DNA from 2 places in the Pantoea folii genome. Region 1 is predicted to be linked to the other one. Evidence: predicted binding sites of a transcription regulator. Region 1 holds the regulator's gene; the other holds the start of a gene.

Region 1 (7,457 bases):
TGTTCGAACATGCCGACGGATACAATGCGATCGAACTGCAAATTCAAATCACGGTAATCCTGCAGCAAAATAGTCACGTCCAGCCCTTCACAGCGCTGCTGGGCTAACTTCTGCTGCTCAGCCGAGATGGTGACGCCATGCACTTTGACGCCATAATTGCGCGCGGCAAATTCAGCCAGTCCGCCCCAGCCGCAGCCGATATCCAGCAACGTCATGCCGGGCTCAAGCTGCAATTTACGGCAGATCATATCCAGCTTGGCATACTGAGCCTGTTCCAGTGTTTCAGCGTCTTTCCAGTAACCGCAGGAGTACTGCATAAAGGGGTCGAGCATCAGTGAAAAAAGATCGTTACCGAGATCGTAATGTTCTTTCCCGACAATCCAGGCGCGTTTCTTAGACTGTAAATTGGTTAAACGCGCGGCCGCAATACGCAAGGTATCTTTAAAATGACGCGGGAGTTGTTTATCCAGATGCTGTATCAGAACGCGATGGAAAAAGACATCCAATTGTTCGCAATCCCACCAGCCATCCATATAACTTTCACCCAGACCTAGCGATCCTTCCTGCAAAACACGTTTAAAAAAATCCGGATGCTTGACCTGAATATCCCAGGGGCGTGTGCCATTGACTGCAACATCAGCGCGTTCCAGTAATTCGTTGACGATGCGAAACCAGTGGTTTTCTTCAAGGCTCACTTCTTCTATACACGATGAACTCATAGCTTCTCCATCACCCTTCCGATTTGAACCTGTGGAAATAATAGTCAATTTCCTAAGGCCTGTGAGAGAACTCACGGAAAATCCGTGCGCCAGATATCCGACGTTTTACAGAGGTATGAATCTGAATAGAAATGTCTGGCACCAATCAGGAGAGGAAGATCGTGCAGACGCCATCCCAGCGACAGGGTCGCTTAAAATTAATGCAATTATGTTATTGATTTGTTGCAGAAATGCTGACCCACTGAGTATATGCTCACGTGGGTCAATATTCAACGGATTATCGTTAGTTTGCTAACGATAATCGTTGCATCAGTGATTATCTTCGCAGGGACGGGAGGTGTGAGCAATATCACTTTGTGCGTTTAAGCTGCGTTGCCAGATGAAGCCAGCCCAGGCCAGCACCACAGTGGCGACCATCACCAGTGTGGTGTTGTAGAGCGCCTGTTGTAATCCGGCAGAGACCAACAGGCTGGCGATAAAGCACAAACCCAGTTGCAGCAGATTTTGCAAACCTGCGGCTTTGCCCGTGGCGTGCGGAAAAGGCGCTAATGCGCTGGAAACCACAATCGGGTAAATGGCGCCATTGGCCAGTGCCATGCCACAGAAAGGCAGCAACAGAGCAATCAACGAAGGCGCAGGCAGCATCGCGACGACAAACAGACTTAATATGCTCAGGCTGTAAAGCACCAACAGCCACGGCAGCAGTTGCGATCCTTGATATCGGCTCAGCATCGCGCGGCAACCAAAGCCACCAATCAAAAATGCGATGGTTTGCGGAATATAGCTCAGACCAATATCGGCGGGCGTTAAACCCGCAGACGCCAGGATAAACGGCGAACCGGTTAGCCAGGCAAAGAAACTGGCAGAACAGGCAGAGTAGATCAGCACGTTGCCGCTGTAGACACGCGTGGAGAGCAGATTCAGCCAGCCGGGTTGCGGAGCATTATCTGCTTTGGCTTTTTTAGGCGCAGCAAGCTGCAGCGTGCCGATGACCAGCAGCACGGCAATGATCGTCAGCACGACAAAGATACTGCGCCAGTGGAAATGGCCCATCAGCCATGCACCTAACAAAGGTGCCAGCGCAGGAGAAAGGGCAACCAGCGGCATTATGGTAGCAAAAACTTTATTGGCCTGGGCTTTGGGGTAGCGATCGACCACCAGTGCCTGCCAGCTGACCGCGGCGGCGCACACGCCAACCGCCTGCACAAAGCGCAGTGCCAGCATCATATTGACGTCCGTCACCCATAACATCCCCAGGCAACCCAGGGCAAAAATCGTCAAACCTGCCAATAAAATGGGTTTACGTCCAAAGCGATCTGATAACGGTCCCCAGAATACCTGGGCGCAGGCAAAACCACCGAGAAATAGACTGAGGCTGGCGCTGATGGTGCCCGGCGCGGTGGCGAAGTCACGCTGCATATCGCCAAAAGCAGGCAGATACATATCCGTAGCGAGGAAGCCGAGCATGCTGAGCACGGCAAGATAGGGCATAAATCCTTTTGACGACAACATAGTAATTCTCATTGGCAGATTGAACGTCGGGGAGTGTAAAAGAGTGCGTCATTCTTTGTGAAACGCTAATATTTGCGCAGTGCTGTTAAAATTTTTGAAGGCAAAAGTATGTGGTCTGAGTATGCGCTGGAAGTAGTGGACGCCGTCGCGCGCAATGGCAGTTTCAGCGCAGCGGCGCAGGAATTACATCGCGTGCCCTCTGCCGTTAGCTATACGGTGCGCCAGCTGGAAACCTGGCTGGCCGTGCCGTTGTTTGAGCGTCAGCACCGTGAGGTGGTGTTAACCCCTGCAGGCGAGCATTTTGTGCGGGAAGGGCGATCTGTTATCAAAAAAATGCTGGCAACCCGCAGGCAATGCCAGCAACTGGCGAATGGCTGGCGCGGACAGCTCAGTATTGCCGTGGATTGCATTGTAAAACCCCAGCGTACCCGACAACTGGTAAAGGATTTTTACCGTCATTTCCCGGATATGGAATTGATCATCAGTTACGAGGTATTTAACGGTGTATGGGATGCCTTAGCAGACGGGCGGGTCGATGTGGCGATTGGTGCCACCCAGGCAATCCCGGTGGGTGGACGTTTTGCCTTTCAGGATATGGGTGCTCTCAACTGGTGTTGTGTGGTCAGTCCTGATCATCCTCTGGCCGCGAGTGCCGATCTCAACGAAGAAGCGCTGCGTGCCTGGCCATCGCTGGTACTGGAAGATACCTCTCGCGCATTACCACGACGCATGACCTGGACATTGGATAATCAGCGGCGTTTAGTGGTGCCAGAGTGGGAAACAGGGATGGATTGTTTGCAGGCGGGATTGTGCGTGGGCATGGTGCCGGGCCACCTCGCGCGACCTTTACTCGACAGTGGCGCGCTGGTGGAGCTATCACTGCCGCAGCCGTTTCCGGAAAGTCCCTGCTGCGTCAGTTGGTCAGAACAGCGTGCGTCACCCGCGCTGGAGTGGTTACTCGCCTATCTTGGCGATGCTGAAACGCTGAACCACGAGTGGCTCAGCGAAAATCAGCTTTAACGGCGGTAATCACGGAATGGACCGTCCGCCACGGAGCGACGCTCAATCAGTGTAGGCTGGACCTCAATGGTTTGCGGCTCTTCGCGTTTGCTGGTGATGCGATCCAGCAGCATTTCCAGCGCTTTTTTGCCCAACTCCGCTTTCGGCTGGTGAACTGTAGTGAGCGCAGGGGTGAAGTAGCGCGCGTTGCGCACGTTATCATAGCCAATCACGGAGATGTCCTGCGGCACGCGCAGTCCCATCTCATCGGCGGCACAGATCGCGCCCATCGCCATGATATCGCCCCCGCAGAACACGGCGGTCGGACGCTGTTTCTGATTAAGGATCTGCTGCATCGCCTGATAACCCGATTCTGGCTCGAAGTCGCCCTGAACAACCCATTCAGGCCGCACGGTCACACCGCCTTCGCTCATCGCCTGCAGGAAGCCCGCATGGCGCCCGCCGCCGGTGTTGCGCTCCATTTGACCCGGAATCGCACCGATATCTCGGTGACCGCGCTCGATAAGGTAGCGTCCAGCCAGGTAACCCCCCTGGAAGGCGTTATCCTGTACGGTATCGGTGAAGTCGCCGCGAGAGGCGCCCCAGTCCATCACGACCATCGGAATGTTGCGGTTGTCTTCCAGCATCTGCAGCAAATCGTCAGGATACTCGGAGCACATGACTAACAGACCATCCACACGCTTTTGCGCCATCATCGACAGGTAAGCGCGCTGCTTTTGCAAATCGTTATGTGCGTTGCCCAGAATCAAGGTATAGCCGCGTTCGAAACAGTGGTTCTCAACCGCTTCGATAATTTCGGCAAAGTAGGGCGCTTCGCTGGAAGTGGCTAACAGTCCCAGCGTTTTGGTGTGATTCACCTTCAGACTACGCGCAACGGCGCTCGGCGAATAGTGCAGCTCTTTAATCGCTTCCCATACGGCGTTACGCGTTTCCTCTGCAACAAAACGCGTTTTGTTGATGACATGCGAAACGGTGGTGGTAGATACACCCGCGCGTTTCGCTACATCTTTAATTGTTGCCATGAAAAAGGTACTCCCCGGCTTATCGCAACTTACTGATAAGTATATTGTTAAACGTTTGCGTCTGCGAAGGGTTTTATGCCCTAAAAGGGGGGCAAATCTGCCGTATCAGGCAGGGAAAATCACTTCAGCAGGCTGTAAATACAGCATGCGCAAAATCAGTTGCGCAACGAAAGGCGGCGATTCTAGCAAGCCAGCGCGGATAAGACGAGATTTTTGCCCACCGCTGTGCGAAAATTGTTTTAACCCTAATAAATGTGTGACTAAGGAGAAGTGATGAGTACAGATTTAAAGCTGGCGCTAATGACCACGGTTGGCGCACTGTTGATGATTATTGCGTTTAGCTTCACCGCCATTCTTCATTAATTCAAAGCGCATCAATAAAAAAAGCCGGCACTGATTAAGCGTCCGGCTTTTTTTGTGGCGAGAGCCACAGGATGTTGCGCAACAATTAGCGAATAGTTTTTGGAGTCATCATACGGCGCGCACCGACATAGTGTTTCTGCCAGTAGTCTTCGCCCAATGCGCTAATCTGAATGTCTTTACCGGTGCGGGGTGACTGAATAAATTTACCGTTGCCGAGGTAAACGCCCACATGATCGGCAGTCCCGCGATTATTGATGCGGAAGAATACCAAATCCCCTTTCTCCAGCATCTCACGCTTAATGGGCGCGGCATCGTGCAGGTGATACATCTCATTCGCCGTGCGTGGGAATTTGTATTTGACGAGATCTTTATAGGCATACCAGACTAAACCACTGCAATCGAAACCGGTATGGGGTGAGGTGCCACCCCACTGGTAAGGCTTGCCCAGTTGTCCCATCAACTTCGTCATCGCGGTTTCGCGTGCCTTTTGGTAGCGCAGGCGGTGGGATTTGCTCATCTTGATGCCAGTGAGTCCCTGAACTTCATCGTCCACATCTGGGGACTTTTTCGCGAGGCGTTGATGGCCATACTTTTTCAATGGCGACTTCAGCAGGGATTTTTTGCGGCTGGATTTGTTTAAGGCGGTTTCGGTTTTACTCTGCTTTTTCAGCTTGAGCTTCTGCACGGTGGTCAGGCGAGACTTTTTAGCCGTTGATTTAACCGGGCGTCGCTTGCGGCGCTCATCTTCACGCGCACTTTTTTTCTCAGCATTATGCAAACTGGCATTAATCGGGGCATGCTGAGAAGCAGAAGCCACGTTAAAAAACAGTTGCGCAAAAGCCAGTATGAAAAGCGTAATCAGTAAACGCATAGTCCGGTTACAGGTTAAGCAGTCTGGCAAAAAGCAGGCTGCGGCAGAGTAAGAGAAATCTGATCAACGATCAGCGCCGAAGCAATTCTAATCCACTTTTTTTCCAAAAGGTAAGGCCTTTTTCTATTAATCTGTTACCAGGTAGATAATGTCGCTAAATTGAGCGATTTCAGCTGTTTAACGCAGCGAAATTATTGCTAATTATTAATTTGTTCATGCTTATTAATGATAGGAAAATGTTATCTGTACCCTCAGCACTTAACAAACATGGCGATCAGCTGGTCGGTAACGCAAAATCCCGTTTTCAGTGCGGGGCTGAAGTCGCTACAATAAACAAACACGAAGTGAAGGATTAAGGAAGGCAATAATGAGTACTGTTGAAAAAATTCAGCGCCAGATCGCAGAAAACCCGATTCTGTTATACATGAAAGGTTCCCCGAAACTGCCAAGCTGCGGTTTCTCAGCACAGGCTGTGCAGGCGCTTTCTGCCTGTGGTGAGCGCTTCGCGTATGTGGATATTCTGCAAAACCCGGATGTCCGTGCAGAATTGCCAAAATACGCCAACTGGCCGACTTTCCCGCAATTGTGGGTGGATGGCGAGCTGGTCGGCGGTTGCGACATTATCGTTGAGATGTTCCAGCGTGGCGAATTGCAGCCGCTGGTGAAAGAAACCGCTGAGAAGTATAAAGAAGCGGAATAATTGCGAAGGCCGACACATGTCGGCCTTTTCTTTGCGTACTCATCCGGCAATCAGCCAATCAGCCAATCAGCCAATCAGCCAATCAGCCAATCAGGCAGAGGCATCGTCTTCAGTCTGTTCTTCACTGAAAGCCAGTGGCCAGCCCCCCAAACGTTTCCAGCGGTTCACCAACTCACAGAACAGCGTGGCCGTTTGCTCGGTGTCGTACAGCGCGGAGTGCGCCTGCGTGCTATCAAACTCCATCCCCGCCGCTTTGCAGGCTTTTGCCAATACCGTCTGTCCCAACACCAAACCGCTCAGTGCCGCGGTATCAAAGGTCGCAAACGGATGGAAGGGATTACGCTTCAGGCTGGCGCGTTCGGCGGCGGCCATCACAAAGTTCAAATCGAAAGTTGCATTGTGCGCCACGATAATGGCGCGATTACAGCCATGATCTTTGGTGCCTTTGCGCACCATCTTGAAGATAGCATGCAGCGCTTCGTATTCGCTTACCGCGCCGCGTAAAGGGTTGGAGGGATCGATACCGGTAAACGCCAGCGCCGCAGGATTCAGGATCGCGCCTTCGAACGGCTCAACGTGAAAGTGCAGGGTTTCATCACGGTGTAACCAACCGTCCTCATCCATCTTGAGCGTGGTGGCCGCAATTTCCAGCAGTGCATCGGTTTGCGCGTTAAAGCCGGCGGTTTCGACGTCAATAACCACAGGATAAAAACCACGGAAGCGTTGATGAAGAGCGTTTAAGGCGTTCGATTCAGACATCAGGATCTCATAGCAAGAAATGGGGCAGCGCGCATTATGGCAAAAATTACAGGAGGGTGCAGCAGGAGAGGGAAGTCAGCCTGCAAATTAGCAGACTGACTAACGGCATCAGTGACCGAGGCCGTGACCAGCCTGTTTGTTTTCGATCAGCTCGATTTTGTAGCCATCGGGATCTTCAACAAAGGCAATAATGGTGGTGCCGCCTTTTACCGGACCGGCTTCACGCGTCACGTTGCCACCGACACTGCGGATGCGCTCGCAGGTCTCAGCGACGTTATCGACGCCCAGCGCGATATGACCATAAGCATTTCCGAGGTCGTACTTGTCCACGCCCCAGTTGTAGGTCAGTTCGATCACCGCGCCTTCACTCTCTTCGGTGTAACCCACGAAAGCCAGGGTGTATTTGTATTCGGTGTTTTCGCTCTGACGCAGTACGCGCATGCCCAGCACACGGGTATAAAAATCGATAGAACGTTGCAGATCGCCAACGC
Region 2 (7,457 bases), on a different contig from region 1:
CCCCTGCTGCGTAAACCGCGCATTATACTGCTCCCGCAGCGCATGCAGCTCCGCACTCTCTGGCTCCAGCTGCCGCAAAAACCCCAGCGCTAACAACAGTTGCTGCCGCGAAATCAGCCCTGAAAACCCAGCTTTGGTCAAAATCCCGTGCCAGCGCACCGCGTTCTCGTCGCTGCCATCGACAATCAACACCTGCCAGATCAGCATCACCGCTGCGCCGTTAGCCAGATGGGTTTCATTATCGCCCGCGATGTAATCGGTGAACTCTTTGGCCGCATCCTTACCCATCAGCGACAGCATCGATTCGATGTGCACAGGCGGCAGTTGCAGCCTTTTACTCAGCGCCTGCGCAGCATGGCGCGAACCGGCTGTCAGTAGTTGAAACCCTACAACAAACACCACCGCCAGCGTGGCGAGTATTAACCAAATCATCACGGCATCCACATAATTTCCTGAGGGACATAATACGCGCTAAGGCGGTCTCACGTCACTGCGGAAAGTCGTGAAACGCACGGGCGAAATGAATCTCTACCTGACAGCCGGACGCGCTTCTGACAGAATAGGCGCCAATCCCCGATTTAACTCTCTACAGATGGATTTCCTCTCTGATGGCAGCAAAAATTATTGACGGTAAAACGATTGCGCAGCAGGTGCGCCTTGAGGTTGCCGAAAAAGTACAGCAGCGTCTGGCAGCCGGTAAACGTGCACCAGGTTTGGCAGTGGTGCTGGTGGGTGAGAACCCCGCTTCGCAGATCTATGTCGCCAGCAAACGTCGCGCCTGTGATGAAGTGGGCTTTATCTCCCGCTCTTACGATCTGCCTGCGACCACCAGCGAAGCCGAACTGCTGGAACTGATCGATACGCTGAACAATGACAGCGAAATCGACGGTATTCTGGTTCAGCTGCCGCTGCCAGCCGGCATCGATAATGTCAAAGTGCTGGAACGTATCGTGCCGGACAAAGATGTCGATGGCTTCCATCCTTACAACATCGGTCGTCTGTGCCAGCGTGCGCCGAAGCTGCGTCCTTGTACGCCACGCGGCATCGTCACGCTGCTGGAGCGCTACAATATCGATACCTACGGCCTGAACGCCGTGGTGGTTGGCGCATCCAATATCGTTGGTCGTCCGATGAGCATGGAGCTGCTGCTGGCGGGCTGCACCACTACCGTCACGCACCGTTTCACCAAAGATCTGCGTCATCACGTTGAGCATGCCGATCTGCTGGTGGTGGCGGTCGGTAAACCAGGCTTTATTCCGGGTGACTGGATCAAGCCAGGCGCGGTGGTGATTGATGTTGGCATCAATCGTCTGGAGAGCGGTAAAGTGGTGGGCGATGTGGATTTTGCGAGCGCGTCTGAGCGTGCGTCTTATATCACCCCGGTTCCCGGTGGCGTCGGTCCAATGACTGTCGCGACCCTGATTCAAAATACATTAGTCGCGTGCGAAGAGTATCACGACGTGGAGGAGGCATAATGGCCAGTTTTTCTTTGGGCGAACATGCTCACGTTGATTTGTGTGACCTGCTGAAACTTGAAGGTTGGGTACAGAGCGGTGCGCAGGCAAAAGTGGCTATCGCGGATGGCGAAGTGCGTGTTGATGGCGCAATCGAAACGCGTAAGCGCTGCAAGATTGTGGCAGGCCAGAAAGTTGAGTTCGCGGGTTATAAAATTACCGTTGTAGCTTAAGCGTTCAGGCAATGAAAAAGGGGCGAACTACGGTTCGCCCCTTTTGCTATTCTGCGGCTGGTAACTTCAGGTACGCATCAGCGTGAACCCAGCAACCTGGCAACTCGGGTGCCGCTGACAGCGCACCCTTCAATCTGCCTATTCGGGTGCCGATAAACGCGCACCCGACGCTATTACTTACGACGCCAGCTCGAACCCTGCGGGCCATCTTCAACAATCACGCCCAGCTCATTCAGCTTGTCACGCGCCACATCCGCCTGTGCCCAATCTTTTGCGGCACGCGCATCAGAACGCGCTTTGACCCAATGCTCGATCTCTGCCACTTCGTCATCATTCACCTGCGCACTGCTCTGCAGGAACTGCTCTGGATCCTGTTGCAGGATGCCGAGCACGTTCGCCAGCTGACGCAGTTTGGCGGCCAGAGCATCAGAGGCGGCTTTGTCTTCGGTTTTCAGGCGATTGACTTCACGCGCCATGTCGAAGAACACCGAGTAGGCTTCCGGCGTGTTGAAGTCGTCATCCATCGCGGTGCGGAAGCGCGCTTCAAACTCTTCGCCGCCTGCTGGCGTGGCGCTGGCATCGGTGTGACGCAGTGCGGTATAGAGACGCTCCAGCGCCGCACGTGCCTGATTGAGGTTATCTTCGCCGTAGTTGAGCTGGCTGCGATAGTGGCCCGACATCAGGAAGTAACGCACGGTTTCGGCATCGTAATGCGCCAGTACGTCACGCACGGTGAAGAAGTTGCCAAGTGATTTCGACATCTTCTCGCGATCGATCATCACCATGCCGGAGTGCATCCAGTAGTTGACGTAATCGCCGTCGTGCGCACAGGTTGACTGCGCCACTTCGTTTTCATGGTGCGGGAACATCAGATCCGATCCACCGCCATGGATATCGAAGTGGGTGCCCAGCTGTTTGCAGTTCATCGCGGAACACTCAATGTGCCAGCCCGGACGACCGTTGCCCCACGGCGAATTCCACGCGGGCTCGTTAGGTTTGGACATTTTCCACAACACGAAGTCCATCGGGTTGCGTTTGATCTCGGTGATTTCAACGCGCGCGCCCGCCTGCAGCTGAGTCAGATCCTGACGCGACAGCACGCCGTAACCTTTGTCGCTCAGCACATCGAACATCACGTCGCCGTTATCGGCCACATAAGCGTGTTTGCGTTCGATTAAACGCTCAACCAGTTCGATGATTTCAGGGATATGGCGCGTGGCACGCGGCTCCAGATCCGGCGGCAGAATACCCAACGCGTCAAAATCTTTGTGCATTTCAGCGATCATACGGTTGGTCAGCGTTTCGATGCTCTCACCGTTTTCGTTGGCACGTTTGATGATCTTGTCTTCAATATCGGTAATGTTACGCACATATTTGAGCTGATAGCCCACATAGCGCAGATAACGTGACACCACATCAAATGCAACGAAGGTACGCCCATGGCCGATATGACAAAGGTCATAAACCGTAATTCCACAGACGTACATGCCGATCTGACCAGCGTGGATCGGTTTGAATTCCTCTTTCTGACGGCTCAGGGTGTTATAGATCTTCAGCATTGAACGATTCCGTTATTAACGTTTGCGGGATACGCCTTTCCAGCGTAGCTGGGTATTGTGCCGTATTTTTCTCAGTTGTGCATCGCTCGCTTACCTTCTGTGGCTGCCTTACTGACGAGCCATCGGAATTTGTGATATAAGAGGCGTCTACAAAAATGCCCCGCCGCTTAGCAGGCGCGGCAGTTGATACTGACGACACCCGTAACAGGACGAATATAATGGTCACTTTCCAGACGAACCATGGCGACATCGTAATCAAAACCTTCGATGACAAAGCGCCGGCTACCGTGAAAAACTTCCTGGACTACTGCCGTGAAGGTTTCTACGACAACACCATCTTCCACCGTGTTATCAACGGTTTCATGATTCAGGGCGGCGGTTTCGAGCCTGGCATGAAGCAGAAAGACACCAAAGAAGACATCCGTAACGAAGCCAACAACGGTCTGAAGAACACCAAAGGTACGCTGGCGATGGCCCGTACTCAGGCGCCACACTCTGCGACTGCACAGTTCTTCATTAACGTAGCAGACAACGACTTCCTGAACTTCCGTGACGAAAGCCTGCAGGGCTGGGGTTACTGCGTGTTCGCTGAAGTGGTTGAAGGCATGGACGTGGTTGAGAAAATCAAAGCGGTGAAAACGGGCCGCAGCGGCATGCATCAGGACGTTCCGGTTGACGACGTTGTCATCCAGAAAGTGACTGTTAGCGAGTAATGTCGCGCACGCTGTTTATCGCAGATTTGCATCTGTGCACAGAAGAACCGGCAATTACTGCCGGTTTTCTGCATTTTTTGCAGGGTGATGCGCGCGATTGCGATGCGCTTTACATCCTCGGCGATCTGTTTGAAGCCTGGATTGGCGATGATGATCCTAATCCGCTACATCGTGAAATCGCTGCTGCACTAAAAGCCCTGCCAATCCCCACATTCTTCATCCATGGCAATCGAGACTTCCTGCTCGGTAAACGTTTTGCGCGTGCCAGCGGGATGACGTTGCTACCGGAAGAGCAAGTGCTCAGCCTGTACGGCCATCGCGTGCTGATTATGCATGGCGATACTTTATGTACTGACGATGAAGGCTACCTGCGCTTCCGCGCCAAAGTGCATCAGCGCTGGCTACAGCGCTTGTTCCTCGCCCTGCCGTTGCGGATTCGTATGCGCATTGCCGCACGTATGCGCGCCGACAGCAAGCAAGCCAATCAGCACAAGTCGATGAGCATCATGGATGTTAATCAGCAAGCCGTAATCGATACGATGACGCGCCAGCAGGTGCGGATTCTGATTCACGGGCATACTCACCGTCCGGCGGTGCATGAGCTGTTGGTGCAAGGTGAAAGCGCCCAACGTGTGGTACTCGGTGCCTGGCATGAAAATGGTTCGATGATTCAGGTTGATGCCGATGGCGTGCAGCTGATCGAATTCCCGTTTTAAAATCGCATCTTCATAGTCGGGCGCGCCAGTGCTCGACACTTAGCGGGATGAAGATTCATCATCTGCCCATCCTGACGCATCATTGCCCGTTTTCCGGCCACGCAACCGTTTTCCTTGCTCTCTTCTCATGCTATTCTCTGTGCCCTTCTTTACCTGCCCGCCCGGCCAGGTTCGTTTGACTATTCACAGGAGTTGACCGCATGTCATCCAACGCCACCCCGGCTCGTATCGCCATCGTCATGGGTTCTAAAAGTGACTGGGCTACCATGCAGTTCGCCGAGGAAATTCTTAACAGCCTGGATGTTCCGTTCCACGTTGAAGTGGTCTCTGCTCACCGTACGCCAGACAAACTGTTCAGCTTTGCCGAAACCGCCGCGGATAACGGTTTCCACGTGATCATTGCCGGAGCGGGCGGTGCTGCGCATCTGCCGGGCATGATTGCTGCCAAAACGTTGGTGCCAGTGCTGGGCGTGCCGGTACAAAGCGCCGTGCTGAGCGGTGTGGATAGCCTCTACTCCATCGTGCAGATGCCGCGCGGTATTCCTGTCGGCACATTGGCGATCGGTAAAGCCGGTGCGGCTAACGCTGCGCTGCTGGCGGCACAGATTCTGGCGGTGCATGACAAAGACCTGGCGGCGCGTCTCGCCACCTGGCGTCAAACCCAGACTGACGAAGTGCTGAACAACCCAGATCCGCGGGTGGATGCATGAAACCGGTTTGCGTACTCGGCAACGGTCAGTTAGGCCGTATGCTGCGCCAGGCGGGCGAACCGCTGGGCATCGCGGTGTATCCGGTGGGTCTGGATGCCGAACCTTCTGCCCTGCCAATCGCCGAAAGCGTGATCACCGCAGAGATTGAGCGCTGGCCGGAAACCGCGTTAACGCGTGAGCTGGCGTTGCATCCGGCATTTGTGAACCGCGATATCTTCCCGCGTCTGGCCGATCGCCTGACGCAGAAACAGCTGCTCGATCAGCTGAACCTGGCGACGGCGCCCTGGCAGTTGCTGGCGGATAAAAGCGAGTGGCCGCAGGTATTCAGCTCGCTGGGCGAACTGGCGATTGTGAAACGTCGCACCGGCGGTTATGACGGTCGCGGTCAGTGGCGTCTGCGCGCCAATGAAACCGATTCGTTGCCGGATGAGTGCTACGGCGAGTGCATCGTTGAACAGGGCATCAACTTCAGCGGTGAAGTGTCGCTGGTCGGTGCGCGCGGTCAGGATGGCACCACAGTGTTCTATCCACTGACCCATAACCTGCATCAGGACGGCATTCTGCGCACCAGCGTGGCCTTCCCGCAGGCCGATGCCGCGCAACAGCAGCAGGCGGAAGCGATGCTCAGCGCGATCATGCATGAGCTGAAATACGTTGGTGTGATGGCGATGGAGTGTTTCATCACGCCTGAAGGTCTGCTGATCAACGAACTGGCGCCGCGTGTGCACAACAGCGGTCACTGGACGCAGAACGGCGCGTCGATCAGCCAGTTTGAGCTGCATCTGCGTGCGGTGCTGGGTCTGGCACTGCCGAAACCGGTGGTGTTTGCGCCGTCGGTGATGGTGAACCTGATTGGCACCGACGTGAATGTCGACTGGCTGCAACAGCCGCTGGTGCATCTGCACTGGTATGACAAAGAAGTGCGTCCTGGCCGTAAGGTGGGGCACTTAAATCTCACCGATAGCGATCAGGCACGCCTTACGGCGGCGCTGAACGCGCTGATGCCGCTGCTACCGGAAGAGTACGCCAGCGGAATTGCCTGGGCGGTTGAGAAGCTGTAAATGAAAAAGGCCGCGCAAGCGGCCTTTGATTTTTGTGCACAAGATTAAGCCGCTTCAAACCGCCTGAACAGCGCCTTCCCTTTCAGCAGTCGCACGCCCAGCCAGCCACCGCACACTGACAATAGCAGCGCGCCGCAAATCGGCAATGCAATCCACAGCGTCCAGTCTGGCTCCCAGGGGAAATCGAAGATTTTACGCTGTAATCCCCACAGCGCCGCTTCTGCGCCCAGTGCCGCCGCGATCCCCGACACCACACCAAGCAAGGCAAACTCGCACCACAGCGTGCCGCGCAGCAGGCGTTTACTGGCACCCAGCGTGCGATACACCACCAGCTCTTGTCTGCGTTGACGCATACCGACCTGAATCTGCGCCAGCAGCAGCAGCACGCCGCACACCGTCACCAGCACCACCATGATCTCCAGCGCCTGACTGACCTGCGCCAGCACCAGACCGATCTGCTTCAGCATGCTGCCGACATCCAGCAAACTCAGCGTCGGGAAGGCGCGATTGAGCTGTGCCAGCAGTGCCGGATTGCTGTCCATGCGGAAACTGGTCAGCCAGGTTTGCGGCTGTTGATCCAGCGCGCCCGGCGGGAAGATAAAGAAGAAATTCGGCCGCAGGCTCTCCCAATCCACTTTGCGCAGGCTAGTGACTTTGGCGCTGAACTGCTGGGTATCACCGCTGAAGGTCAGCGTATCGCCGAGCTTCAGGCCAAGGCGATCAGCCAGCTCCACTTCCATCGATACTTCACCGGCTTTCGGCGGCCAGCTCCCGGCCAGCAGCGGATTGTGATCCGGACGCTCCGATTGCCACGTCAGATTGAGTTCGCGGTTCAGCGCGTTATCCATCTTCGGATCGGCTTCTTTGCCGTTCAGCTCGGTCAGACGCGCACGCACAATCGGGTAGTAGGATTCCGGTTTAATATGATGCTGATTGAGGAAGTCGCGCACCTGCGGCACCTGTTCCTGCGTCATGTTGAGCAGGAAGTAGTTTGGCGCATCCGGCGGTAAC

Evidence for each region. The regulator PurR, encoded in region 1, represses purine synthesis genes. The targets are predictions, from matches to a motif close to CANGCAAACGTTTGCNTG.
Region 2: the regulator PurR is predicted to act here: its motif matches at 4,774-4,791, upstream of purE (5-(carboxyamino)imidazole ribonucleotide mutase).

Annotation. Positions count from the first base shown of each region.
Region 1 is NZ_JBWXON010000031.1:2,932-10,388, forward strand. Features, by position in the region: gene cfa (cyclopropane fatty acyl phospholipid synthase) at 1-719, opposite strand, end outside; gene punC (purine nucleoside transporter PunC) at 1,029-2,231, opposite strand; gene punR (DNA-binding transcriptional activator PunR) at 2,340-3,251, shown strand; gene purR (HTH-type transcriptional repressor PurR) at 3,248-4,273, opposite strand; gene cydH (cytochrome bd-I oxidase subunit CydH) at 4,547-4,636, shown strand; gene AC1MDE_RS24940 (C40 family peptidase) at 4,722-5,507, opposite strand; gene AC1MDE_RS24945 (Grx4 family monothiol glutaredoxin) at 5,872-6,207, shown strand; gene rnt (ribonuclease T) at 6,298-6,966, opposite strand; gene gloA (lactoylglutathione lyase) at 7,075-7,457, opposite strand, start outside.
Region 2 is NZ_JBWXON010000024.1:62,380-69,836, forward strand. Features, by position in the region: gene AC1MDE_RS22900 (DUF1198 family protein) at 1-432, opposite strand, end outside; gene folD (bifunctional methylenetetrahydrofolate dehydrogenase/methenyltetrahydrofolate cyclohydrolase FolD) at 609-1,475, shown strand; gene ybcJ (ribosome-associated protein YbcJ) at 1,475-1,687, shown strand; gene cysS (cysteine--tRNA ligase) at 1,861-3,246, opposite strand; gene ppiB (peptidylprolyl isomerase B) at 3,465-3,959, shown strand; gene lpxH (UDP-2,3-diacylglucosamine diphosphatase) at 3,959-4,675, shown strand; gene purE (5-(carboxyamino)imidazole ribonucleotide mutase) at 4,876-5,385, shown strand; gene purK (5-(carboxyamino)imidazole ribonucleotide synthase) at 5,382-6,446, shown strand; gene ybbP (putative ABC transporter permease subunit YbbP) at 6,491-7,457, opposite strand, start outside.